Regions from separate parts of the Pseudomonas sp. B21-056 genome, predicted to be linked through region 2. Evidence: predicted binding sites of a transcription regulator. Region 2 holds the regulator's gene; the other holds the start of a gene.

The links. The regulator FliA, encoded in region 2, starts transcription of late flagellar genes. The targets are predictions, from matches to a motif close to CTAAAGTTTNNNNNNNNNNNGCCGNTAA.
Region 1: LOY67_RS01805 (methyl-accepting chemotaxis protein) is a predicted target of FliA. The motif match lies at 3,069-3,096, and genes of this name have one in related genera.

Annotation. Positions count from the first base shown of each region.
Region 1 is NZ_CP087203.1:404,530-410,457, forward strand. It holds gene LOY67_RS01795 (class 1 fructose-bisphosphatase) at 1-374, shown strand, start outside; gene LOY67_RS01800 (DUF924 family protein) at 378-974, shown strand; gene LOY67_RS01805 (methyl-accepting chemotaxis protein) at 1,100-2,992, opposite strand; gene bamE (outer membrane protein assembly factor BamE) at 3,277-3,531, shown strand; gene LOY67_RS01815 (lipocalin family protein) at 3,563-4,132, shown strand; gene LOY67_RS01820 (formimidoylglutamate deiminase) at 4,251-5,615, opposite strand; gene hutC (histidine utilization repressor) at 5,721-5,928, shown strand, end outside.
Region 2 is NZ_CP087203.1:1,747,763-1,753,690, reverse strand. It holds gene LOY67_RS07835 (chemotaxis protein CheA) at 1-1,248, opposite strand, end outside; gene LOY67_RS07830 (protein phosphatase CheZ) at 1,279-2,067, opposite strand; gene LOY67_RS07825 (chemotaxis response regulator CheY) at 2,086-2,457, opposite strand; gene fliA (RNA polymerase sigma factor FliA) at 2,572-3,315, opposite strand; gene fleN (flagellar synthesis regulator FleN) at 3,312-4,142, opposite strand; gene flhF (flagellar biosynthesis protein FlhF) at 4,258-5,607, opposite strand; gene flhA (flagellar biosynthesis protein FlhA) at 5,619-5,928, opposite strand, start outside.

The sequences.
Region 1 (5,928 bases), 1.3 Mb from region 2:
CCAACCAGCGTCACTGGGAAGCCCCGGTGCAGCGCTACGTCGGCGAGTTGCTGGCCGGTGAAGAAGGCCCGTTGAAAAAGAACTACAACATGCGCTGGGTGGCCGCGATGGTTGCCGACGTACACCGCATCCTGAACCGTGGCGGCTTGTTCATGTACCCACGCGACAGCCGCGAGCCGACCAAGCCGGGCAAGCTGCGCCTGATGTACGAAGCCAACCCGATGTCGTTCCTGGTGGAACAGGCCGGCGGCGCATCCACTGATGGTCACCAGCGCATCCTCGACATCAAGCCTGAAGGCTTGCACCAGCGCGTGGCGGTGTTCCTCGGTTCGAAGGAAGAAGTGGCCCGCGCCACGGCGTACCACAAGGAATAAACCATGGCCGAGCCTTGGCAGCCGTTACTCGATTGGTGGTTTGGTTCAGCCGATACACCGGACGAAATAGCGGCTGACAAGAACAAGCTGTGGTTTGGCAAGCACCATGATCGCCAGGCGCGCGAGCGTTTTGGCGATCAGGTCGAGCAGGCACTGGCCGGCGACTTGACCGACTGGGCGCAACGCCCGGAAGGTTGGCTGGCCCTGGTGATATTGCTCGATCAGTTCCCGCGGATGATCTTCCGCGACACGCCCAAGGCCTTCTCCGGCGATCTGCGCGCCCAGGCGTTGGTGGCCCAGGGGCTGGCGGCGGGTTTGGACCGGCAGCTCAAACCCATCCAGCGCGTATTCATCTACCTGGTGCTCGAGCACTGCGAAAACCTCGCCGTGCAGAACGAAGCCGTATCCCGGTTTATCGATCTGCTTCGAGAGCAGCCGGAAGCGGATCGGGCGGTGTTCGAAAACAATCTGGACTATGCCGAACGGCATCAGAAGATCATCGCCCGGTTTGGACGGTTTCCCCATCGCAATGCGGTGTTGGGGCGGGCGTCTACGGCTGAGGAAGTGGAATTCCTGAACAGGCCTGGGTCCAGGTTCTGATTTTTCGGTGTGGCTGATGCCTCCATCGCGAGTAGGCTCGCTCCCACATTCGATTGCGTTTCCTCTGACGGAACCCGGTCAACTGTGGGAGCGAGCCTGCTCGCGATGAGGCAAGTGCAGACACTCTAGATCCGGAAGCTACCCACCAACTGCTTCAACCGCGCCGCCTGCTGTTCAAGGTCGGTGCAGGCCCGCAAGGTGGCTTGCAGGTTTTCCACGCCTTCCTGGTTCAGTGTGTTGATCTCGGTGATGTCGACGTTGATCGACTCCACCACGGCGGTCTGCTCTTCGGTGGCCGTCGCCACTGACTGATTCATGCCGTCGATCTCACCGATGCGCTGGGTCACGCTGCCCAGGCGTTCGCCGGCCTGGTTGGCGATGCCGACGCTGCTTTCGCTCTGGCGCTGGCTGTCGGTCATGGTCAGTACCGCCTCCCGTGCGCCGACTTGCAATTCTTCGATCATTTTCTGCACTTGCTGCGCCGAGTCCTGGGTGCGGTGGGCCAGGTTGCGCACTTCATCGGCCACCACGGCGAAGCCGCGCCCGGCTTCACCTGCGCGGGCTGCTTCGATGGCGGCGTTCAGGGCGAGCAGGTTGGTCTGTTGGGAAATGCTGGTGATGACCTCAAGGATCTGGCCGATGTTCACCGTGTTGCTGTTCAGGGTTTCGATGTTGCCGCACGAATCGCTGATCTTGGCCGACAGCTGCTGCATGGCGGCGATGGTTTTATCCACCACTTGCTGTCCGTCTTCGGCCAGGTTGCGGGCGTCGCTGGAGTGTTGCGAGGCGAGGGCGGCGTTCTGGGCGATTTCCTGGGCAGCGGCGCCGAGCTGGTTGATAGCGGCTGCCACGCTGCTGGTGCGCGAGGCCTGCTGGTCGGAGTTGAACATCGAGGAGTTGGAGGCGCTGACCACGCGCAGTGCCACTTCGTTGACCTGGCCGGTGGCCGAGGCCACTTCACGGATCGAGGTGTGGATACGCTCGACGAAACGGTTGAAGGAGGTACCCAGGGCACCGAATTCGTCCTGGCCGTGAATGGTCAGGCGTCGGGTCAGGTCGCCTTCGCCTTCGGCGATGTCATGCATTGCACGACCCATGGTCAGCAGCGGTTGCATCAGCACGCGGATCAACATGCCCAGCAGGGCGATGATGAACACCACGGCGATGACCATGGCGATCAGCGCCGAAGTACGGAATTCGCTGAGCATGGCCAGCGCGGTGTCCTTGTCGAGCACCAGTGCCACGTACCAATCGGCTCCCGGTACGCCGTTGACCCGGGTAAAGGAGATGAACTGGGTCTTGCCGTCGAGTTCGACTTCCTTCATGCCCGGGCTGACTTGCGGCGCACCGTTGGGGTAGGCCTCGGCGAGGGTCTTGAGGATGCGTTTGCTGTCGGGATGGATCAGGATCTTGCCGTCGGCGCTGACGATGAACGCGTGGCCGTGGCCGCCGAAGTTCAGCGAGTTGATGATGGCGCTGACGCTCGACAGGTCGATGTCTGCACCCGCCACGCCGATCATCTGGTTCTGATGCTGTACCGGGGTGGCAACGGTGATCACCAGTTTGCCCGAAGAGGCGGCAATGTAGGGTTCGGTGACAATGGTTTGCTGTGCGCTGTTGGCGGCCTTGTACCAGCCACGGGCGCGAGGATCGTAGTCGGCGGCGCGATTACCCGCCGGCACCGAGAACATCACGCCGTCGACGCCACCGAAATAGCTGAGCTGGAAGTTGCCGGTATAGGCCGGCAGGTCGACTGCACGCTTGAGGCTGGTGGCGCTGCTGCCGTCCACGGCGATCTGCTGGGCCAGCGATTGCAGCAATTGGATACGACCGTCGACCCAGGTCTGGATATTACGGCTGGTCAGGCTGCCGAGTTCCTGCATGGAGGTTTCGGTGCTGTTGTGCAGGCTCTGGCGCTGACGGTAGTCGTTGAACAGGATGAAACAGGCGAATGCAACGGCAACCACGAGAGCGGCGGCCAGCAGGATTTTGTGGCTGAATTTCATGTTTCTGGTCATTAAGAGCGCTACCGCACAGGAGCTGGTCAGGAAGGGGTGTCAATTTGCCATAAGGCAGGATTCCACGCTGTTCTTTTTATCGACCCGCAAGCGCCAGAGTTCAGGCGTCAACGGGGTAAACCCGACGAAATGCACGACGCGATCACAAACGGTTTGATTTACCGACGAAACACCTGCTTTTGAGCCAATAAATACCAGTGTTGCCGGGGAACCAGATAGGGGTTTTCTCTTCTAAGCTTCAGGTTGGCACCCTGCCACCTTCCTTCCGCTCCAGGAGTTTCACGATGTCCCTGCGATCTATCGCGTTGTTGTCTTTGTGCGTCTTGTTGACCGCATGCAGCAAGGTCAACCAGGAAAACTATTCGAAGCTGTCCGCCGGCATGTCCAAGGCCGAAGTCGAAACGTTACTGGGAAAACCGACCGACTGTTCGGGCGCGCTCGGCATGTCCAGTTGCACCTGGGGCGACCAGAAAAGCTTTATCAGCGTGCAGTATGCCGGTGAGAAAGTGTTGATGTTTTCCGGCCAAGGCCTGAAGTAAACCGGGGCCAAGTGCCCACGGGAGAAAAATAATGATGCGGTTATTGTTAGTGCTTTTAGCCGGCCTGGTATTGGCCGGCTGTGCCACTTCTGGCGAAGACCCGTTGGCGCCCAAGACCGTCAACAGCGTCAATCTCAAGCGTTACCAAGGGACCTGGTACGAGTTGGCCCGCCTGCCAATGTATTTCCAGCGCAACTGCGCGCAATCCGAAGCCCATTACACCCTCAAGCCTGATGGCAACATGGGGGTGTTCAATCGCTGCCTGACCTCGGACTGGAAGTGGGAAGAAGTCAAGGGCACCGCCACGCCCCAGGTGCCAGGCAAGACCGACAAGCTCTGGGTCGAATTCGATACCTGGTTCTCTCGGATCCTGCCGGGCGCGTCGAAGGGACAATATTGGGTGTTGTACGTCAGCGACGACTACAAGACTGCCATCGTTGGTGATCCTAGCCGGCGCTACATGTGGCTGTTGTCCCGTACGCCGACTGTCAACGGTGTGGTGCGCGAAGAATTGCTGAGCAAGGCGCGTCAGCAGGGCTATGACACGACGCGGTTGATCTGGCGCGCGTCGGACCGGCAGATGGCAAAGACGTCGGATTGACTGCCAGATCATAACCCTGTGGGAGCAGCCTGCTCGCGATGACGGACTTTCAATCAACATCTCTGTTGAATGTAAAGGCCTCATCGCGAGCAGGCTCGCTCCCACAGGGGGATTGTGGTCAGCCTAGAAGTTCGCGCAATACCTGGGTAAACGCCCGGGCGCTGTCTTCTTCCGAGGCGTGATGTCCGTCACGCACCACCCATTTCCCGGCCACCATGACATCCCGCACCTGACGATCCCCACCGGCAAACAGCCAGCGATTGAGAATGCCGTCGCCCTGGGCCGTGGCGAGGTAAGGGTCGTTGCCATCGAGTACCAGCCAGTCGGCACGCTTGCCGACTTCGAGAGCGCCGATGGGTTGTCCGAGGGCTTGGGCGCCACCGTCCAGCGCAGCATCGAACAATGTCCGCCCGACCATCGGCTGATCCGCCCGATACAGCCGGTTACGTCGTTGATCCCGCAGGCGCTGGCCGTATTCCAGCCAACGCAATTCTTCCACCACGCTCAATGACACGTGGCTGTCGGAGCCAATACCCAGGCGCCCACCCAGGGCGAGGAAATCCACGGCCGGAAAGATACCGTCGCCCAGGTTGGCTTCGGTGGTCAGGCACAGGCCGGCAATCGCCCGGCTCCGGGCCATGAGACTGACTTCGTGGGCGTTGGCGTGGGTGGCGTGAACCAGGCACCAGCGTTGATCCACTTCGGTGTTTTCGTACAACCATTGCAGCGGACGGGCGCCGCTCCAGCTCAGGCAGTCGTCGACTTCCTTCTGCTGCTCGGCGATGTGGATATGCACCGGGCAGTGGGCGTCGCTGGCGGCCAGCACCTCCTGGATCTGTCCGGGTGTCACGGCACGCAGGGAATGGAAGCACAACCCCAGCGCCTGCGCCGGTTGCCCGGCCAGGATCGGTTGCAGGCGTGACTGGAGCTTCAAGTAGTTCTCGGTGCTGTTGATGAACCGACGCTGCCCATCATTGGGCGCCTGGCCGCCAAAACCCGAATGGCTGTAGAGCACCGGCAGCAGCGTCAGCCCGATGCCGGCGCTGTTGGCGGCGTGGCTGATGCGCAAGGCCAGCTCCGCCGGGTCGGCGTAAGGCGTGCCGTCGGTGTCGTGGTGGACGTAATGGAATTCGGCGACCGAGGTGTAACCGGCCTTGAGCATTTCGATGTACAGCTGTCGGGCGATGATGCCGAGCTGATCGGGGCTGATTTTTCCGACCAAGCGGTACATCAGGTCGCGCCAGGTCCAGAAACTGTCGTTGGGATTGCCCGCCACTTCCGCCAGCCCGGCCATGGCCCGCTGGAACGCATGGGAGTGCAGGTTCGGCATGCCCGGCAGCAGCGGACCGCCCAGCCGTTCGGCGCCGTCTGCGTGGGAACCGGCCTGGATACGGGTCAGGACGCCTTCGGCGTCGACTTCAAGACGTACATCATTGGCCCATCCACTAGGCAGCAGTGCGCGTTCGGCAAAGAAGGCGGACATGGTTCAACCTCATCGTGCGTAATTTGTATATACATATACAGACGTTTGCCTGGCCGGTAAACTCCGGCAAGCTAGCAACCTTCATAAGCAGAACAGGGAACCGCCGTGCCGACTCCGCCTGCCAAACCGCCGCTGGCCGCAAACCTGGGTGACAGTCCGGCACCCCTGTACGCCCGCGTCAAACAGATGATCACTCAGCAGATCGACAGTGGAAACTGGCCGCCGCATTACCGCGTGCCGTCGGAAAGCGAACTGGTCAGCCAGCTGGGCTTCAGCCGCATGACCATCAACCGTGCCCTGCGGGAAATGACCG
Region 2 (5,928 bases):
CATGGCTTCGTCCTGGCTGTTAAGGCCCAGGCGCACCAGGCGGTTACGCACCAGCACCAGTTCGCCGACCATGTTCATGATCTCGTCCAGGCGCGCAGTGTCGACCCGAACGGTGGTCTCGGCTTCACTGGTCGGTTTTTCCGCCGGTGCAGCCGCCGCCGCGGCCGGTGCACGGGCAGGCGCAGGCGCGGCAGCCGCTGCTGCAGGCTTGGGTGCGGGTGCGGGCGTCTCGGCCTTGGGTTCCGGCGCCTTGGCGACGGGTTTGGGCGCAGCCTTGGCGGCGGGTGCGGCGGTCGTGCCGGCAGCGGGCGCAGCAGCGGCCGTGCCGACCTCGGTGAACTTGCCTTTGCCGTGCAAATCGTCGAGCAGCGATTCGAATTCCTGATCGGTAATCAGGTCGCTACCGGCCGCTGCGGCAGCGGGCTTGCTCGGGGCAGGCGCGGAAGCAATGGCCGACTCCAGGGCGTCGACGGCAAAGGTACCCTTGCCATGCAACTGATCGAGCAGGGCTTCGAACTCATCGTCAGTGATGTCGGAGCTGTCGCCTGCGGCTTTCGGCGCGGCAGGGGCTGTCGCCGGGACAACCGCATCGACGGCGAACTGGCCCTTGCCGTGCAGTTGATCGAGCAGCGACTCGAACTCCGCATCGGTGATTTCATCGCTGGCCGCGCCAGCATCGGCGGGTGCAGTCACTACCGGAGCCTGGGTCTGGGCCTGGGCTTCGGCCTTGACAGCACTCAGGGAGTCCAGCAGTTGTTCGAATTCGTTATCGGTGATATCGCCCGATTCCTCGGCGACCGGCTCCTCGACCGCAGGTTCTTCAACCATGGCTTCGACCGGAGCAGCTTCGTCAGCCGATTGCGGCTCGGCCAGGCGCGACAGCGCGGCGAGCAACTCAGGCGTGGCGGCGGTGATCGGCGAACGGTCACGCACCTCACTGAACATGCTGTTGACCGCATCCAGCGCTTCAAGCACGACGTCCATCAGTTCCGAATCGACGCGACGCTCACCCTTGCGCAGGATGTCGAACACGTTCTCGGCAATGTGGCAGCACTCCACCAGCTCGTTGAGCTGGAGGAAGCCGGCGCCTCCTTTTACAGTGTGGAAACCGCGAAAAATTGCATTGAGCAGATCCGCATCATCCGGTCGGCTTTCCAGCTCGACCAGTTGCTCGGACAGTTGCTCTAGAATCTCGCCGGCCTCAACCAGGAAATCCTGAAGGATCTCTTCATCGGCGCCGAAGCTCATTAATGGCTGCTCCTAAAACAGGGCTAAAACTCAGAATCCAAGGCTGGACAGCAAATCGTCCACATCGTCCTGGCCGGACATAACGTCTTCTCTTTTATCGGCATGAATCTGCGGACCTTCACCCTGAGAGAGATGTTTTTGTGGATCTTTTTCAGCAAGCATCGCCTCACGGTCGTGTTCGATGCCTGCAAAGCGGTCGACCTGGCTGGCCATCAACACCAGTTTGAGCAGATTGCTTTCGACTTCGGTGACCAATTGGGTGACGCGCTTGATCACCTGGCCGGTCAGGTCCTGATAGTCCTGAGCCAGCAGAATATCGTTGAGGTTGCTCGCTACCGCGCGGTTATCGGTGCTGCTGCGTGTCAGAAAACCGTCGACCCGACGCGCCAGGTCGCGGAATTCTTCCGCCCCGACTTCACGACGCATGAAACGCCCCCAGTCGGCGCTCAAGGCCTGGGCTTCATCACCGAGGCCATTGACCAGCGGCGTGGCGCTTTCCACCAGGTCCATGGTGCGGTTGGCGGCGGCCTCGGTCAGCTTGACCACATAGGACAGGCGCTCGGTCGCGTCAGTGATCTGCGAGACCTCTTCGGCCTGGGGCGTGTTCGGATCGATCTGGAAATTGACGATGGCGCTGTGCAGTTCACGGGTGAGCTTGCCGACTTCCTGGTACAGACCACGATCCCGGGTCTGATTGAGCTCGTGGATCATCTGGACTGCATCGCCGAAACGACCTTTTTCGAGGCTGTCGACCAGTTCGCGGGCATGTTTTTTCAGGGTCGATTCGAAATCGCCCATTGAAGCTTCATTATTCTCCATAGCTCCCCCGTGGCGCCGTTAACCGATGCGTTCGAAGATCTTTTCGATCTTTTCTTTCAACGCCTGGGCCGTGAAGGGTTTGACCACATAGCCGTTCACACCGGCTTGGGCCGCTTCGATGATCTGCTCGCGCTTGGCTTCGGCGGTGACCATCAGCACCGGAAGATGCTTGAGTTTTTCGTCGGCGCGCACATGGCGCAGCAAGTCGATACCGGTCATGCCGGGCATGTTCCAGTCAGTCACCAGAAAGTCGATGCTCCCGCTGTTGAGAACCGGGATGGCAGTGGTGCCATCGTCGGCCTCGACCGTGTTGGTGAACCCAAGGTCACGCAACAGGTTTTTTATGATCCGCCGCATCGTTGAAAAGTCATCAACGATGAGGATTTTCATGTTCTTGTCCAATTCGACCTCCAAGCAGTCTTAAACGCGTGCAGCACCTGAACGCGCCATTTCAATCAATCCGGTACAGCATTCGACAACGGCCCGGGACACCGGTACCGACTGTCAGCGCGCTCGCCACTCCCCCAAACGCCCCCGCAAACGGGCGGCGCACTGGCTGTGTAACTGGCTGACCCGCGATTCGCTGACCCCCAGGACCTCACCGATTTCCTTGAGGTTCAGCTCTTCGTCGTAGTACAGCGCCAAGACCAGTCGCTCACGCTCCGGCAAATTGGCAATCGCATCGGCCAGCGCGCTCTGGAAACGTTCGTCTTCCAGGTCACGCGCAGGCTCCATGTGAGTACTCGCGCCATCCTCGTGCAGCCCTTCATGATCGCCGTCCTGCAACAGGTCGTCGAAACTGAACAGGCGGCTGCCCAAGGTATCGTTCAAAATCCCGTAATAATCATCGAGACTCAACTGGAGTTCGGCCGCAACCTCGTGATCTTTAGCGTCTCGCCCGGTTTTCGCTTCAATTGCGCGAATGGCGTCACTGACCATGCGGGTATTGCGGTGCACCGAACGGGGTGCCCAGTCGCCCTTGCGGACCTCGTCGAGCATCGCGCCGCGAATGCGGATACCGGCGTATGTCTCGAAACTGGCGCCCTTGCTCGCGTCGTATTTGTTCGCCACTTCGAGCAGGCCGATCATGCCCGCCTGGATCAGGTCTTCGACCTGGACACTGGCCGGCAAGCGTGCCAGCAAGTGATAGGCGATGCGCTTGACCAACGGCGCGTAACGCTCGATCAGTTCGTATTGGGCGTCCCGTGCCGATTTTTTATAGAGGTGGTTGTATCCGCTGGCTGTCATAACACGGGCCCTGCTGTTTGTTGCACGAGACGCTCGACGAAAAACTCCAGATGCCCGCGCGGGTTGGCCGGCAGTGGCCAGGTATCGACCTTCTGGGCGATCGCCTTGAACGCCAGCGCGCATTTGGAACGGGGAAAGGCTTCATAGACGGCACGTTGTTTCTGGACCGCCTTACGTACGCTCTCGTCGTACGGCACGGCGCCGACGTACTGCAGGGCAACGTCGAGGAAGCGATCGGTGACCTTGGTCAACTTGGCGAACAGGTTGCGCCCTTCCTGCGGGCTCTGGGCCATGTTGGCCAGGACGCGGAAGCGGTTCATGCCGTAGTCGCGGTTCAATAGTTTGATCAGGGCGTAGGCATCGGTGATGGACGTGGGCTCGTCGCAGACCACCAGCAGCACTTCCTGGGCGGCGCGCACGAAGCTGACGACCGAATCACCGATGCCGGCCGCCGTGTCGATCACCAGCACATCGAGGTTGTCGCCGATGTCGCTGAAGGCCTGGATCAGGCCGGCGTGCTGGGCCGGGGTCAGATGAACCATGCTCTGGGTGCCGGAAGCGGCCGGCACGATGCGAATCCCGCCCGGCCCCTGCAACAGCACGTCGCGCAGTTCGCAGCGGCCTTCGATCACGTCCGCCAGCGTGCGTTTGGGGGTGAGCCCCAGCAACACGTCGACGTTCGCCAGGCCCAGGTCGGCGTCCAGCAGCATGACCCGCCGGCCAAGCTCTGCCAGAGCCAGGGACAAGTTCACTGACACGTTAGTCTTGCCGACGCCACCTTTGCCGCCGGTCACCGCGATCACCTGTACGGGATGCATGCTGCCCATGTTCGTTCTTTACCTGTCTTACTTAGACGAAGGCCACATTACTGGCTGCGCGTTCACATACGGAACATTGCCTGGCAGACCATCGATGTAGGTACAAAAAATATTCATGATTACCTCAGCCAACCTGCTTGGTCGGGCTGTGGTAGATATCAGCGAACATGTCAGCCATGGCTTCTTCGCTGGGTTCGTCCTGCATTTGCACACTCACGGCGCGGCTGACCAGTTGGTGGCGACGCGGCAGATGCAAATCATCCGGAATCCGCGGCCCATCGGTCAGGTACGCCACCGGCAGATCGTGACCGATCGCCAGGCTCAATACCTCGCCCAGACTTGCCGTTTCGTCCAGCTTGGTCAGGATGCAACCGGCCAGTCCGCAGCGTTTGTAGCTGTGGTAGGCGGCGGTTAGAACCTGTTTCTGGCTGGTGGTTGCCAACACGAGATAATTTTTTGACCTGATGCCGCGCCCGGCCAGGCTTTCAAGCTGCATGCGCAGGGCCGGATCGCTGGCTTGCAGGCCGGCGGTATCGATCAACACGACGCGCTTGCGCAACAGCGGTTCCAGCGCCTGGGCCAGGGATTGACCCGGATCCACATGGGTCACCGACACGTTGAGGATCCGGCCCAGGGTCTTGAGTTGCTCCTGGGCGCCGATGCGGAAACTGTCCATGCTGACCAGGGCAATGCTCTGGGCGCCGTATTTGAGCACATAACGGGCGGCGAGCTTGGCCAGGGTGGTGGTCTTGCCCATGCCGGCCGGGCCGACCATGGCAATCACCCCGCCCTCTTCCAGCGGCTCGACTTCCGGCGTGGCAATCATCCGCGCCAGATGCGCCAGCAACATGCGCCAGGCCTGGCGAGGCTCGTGGATATCGTTGATCAGCGCCAGCAGGTCGCGAGCCAATGGGCCGGACAGGCCGATGCGTTGCAGGCGGCGCCACAGGTTCGCCTGGGCAGGACGGCTGCCTTGCAGTTGGTTCCAGGCCAGGGAGCCGAGCTGGACTTCCATCAGCTCGCGCAGGCTGTTGAGCTCGAAACGCATCGAGTCCAGGGCACGCGGATCGACGCCAGCAGCCGGTGCGGCTGGAGCCGGCGCCGGACGACGCGGCTCGGCCGGGGTCGGCTCGATCAGCGGTTCGGCAGCGGTCAGCGGCAGGCCTGCGGTCAACGGCTGACCGGCAAACAATTGACGATTGGTGCCCGCGACGGCCTCGCCCTCGCTGCTGCGCAGGCTCAGTTCGGCCTGGGCGCTGGCGATGCGCGATTGGGTCTTGCGCAGCTCATCCTCAAGCTCCATGTTCGGAACCCGCGGGGCCAGCGCAGACAGTTTGTAGTCCAGGGCCGCCGTCAGCTCGACACCACCGGCGATCCGGCGGTTGCCGATGATGGCTGCTTCGGCGCCCAGCTCGTCACGAACCAGTTTCATGGCCTGACGCATATCGGCGGCGAAAAAACGCTTCACTTGCATAACCCACTACCTCAGCCGTTGGGCCCTACTGTCGCAACAATGGTCACTTGCTTGTTGTCCGGTATTTCCTGGTACGCCAGCACATGCAGCCCCGGGACCGCGAGGCGACCGAATCGCGAGAGCATCCCACGAATCGGACCCGCCACCAGCAGGATCACCGGTTGGCCTTGCATCTCTTGCCGCTGAGCTGCTTCGATCAACGAACGTTGCAGCTTCTCGGCCATGCTTGGCTCCAGCAGGACACCCTCTTCCGAGCCTTGCCCTGCCTTCTGAAGACTATTGAGCAATATCTGTTCCAACCTTGGCTCCAGCGTGATCACA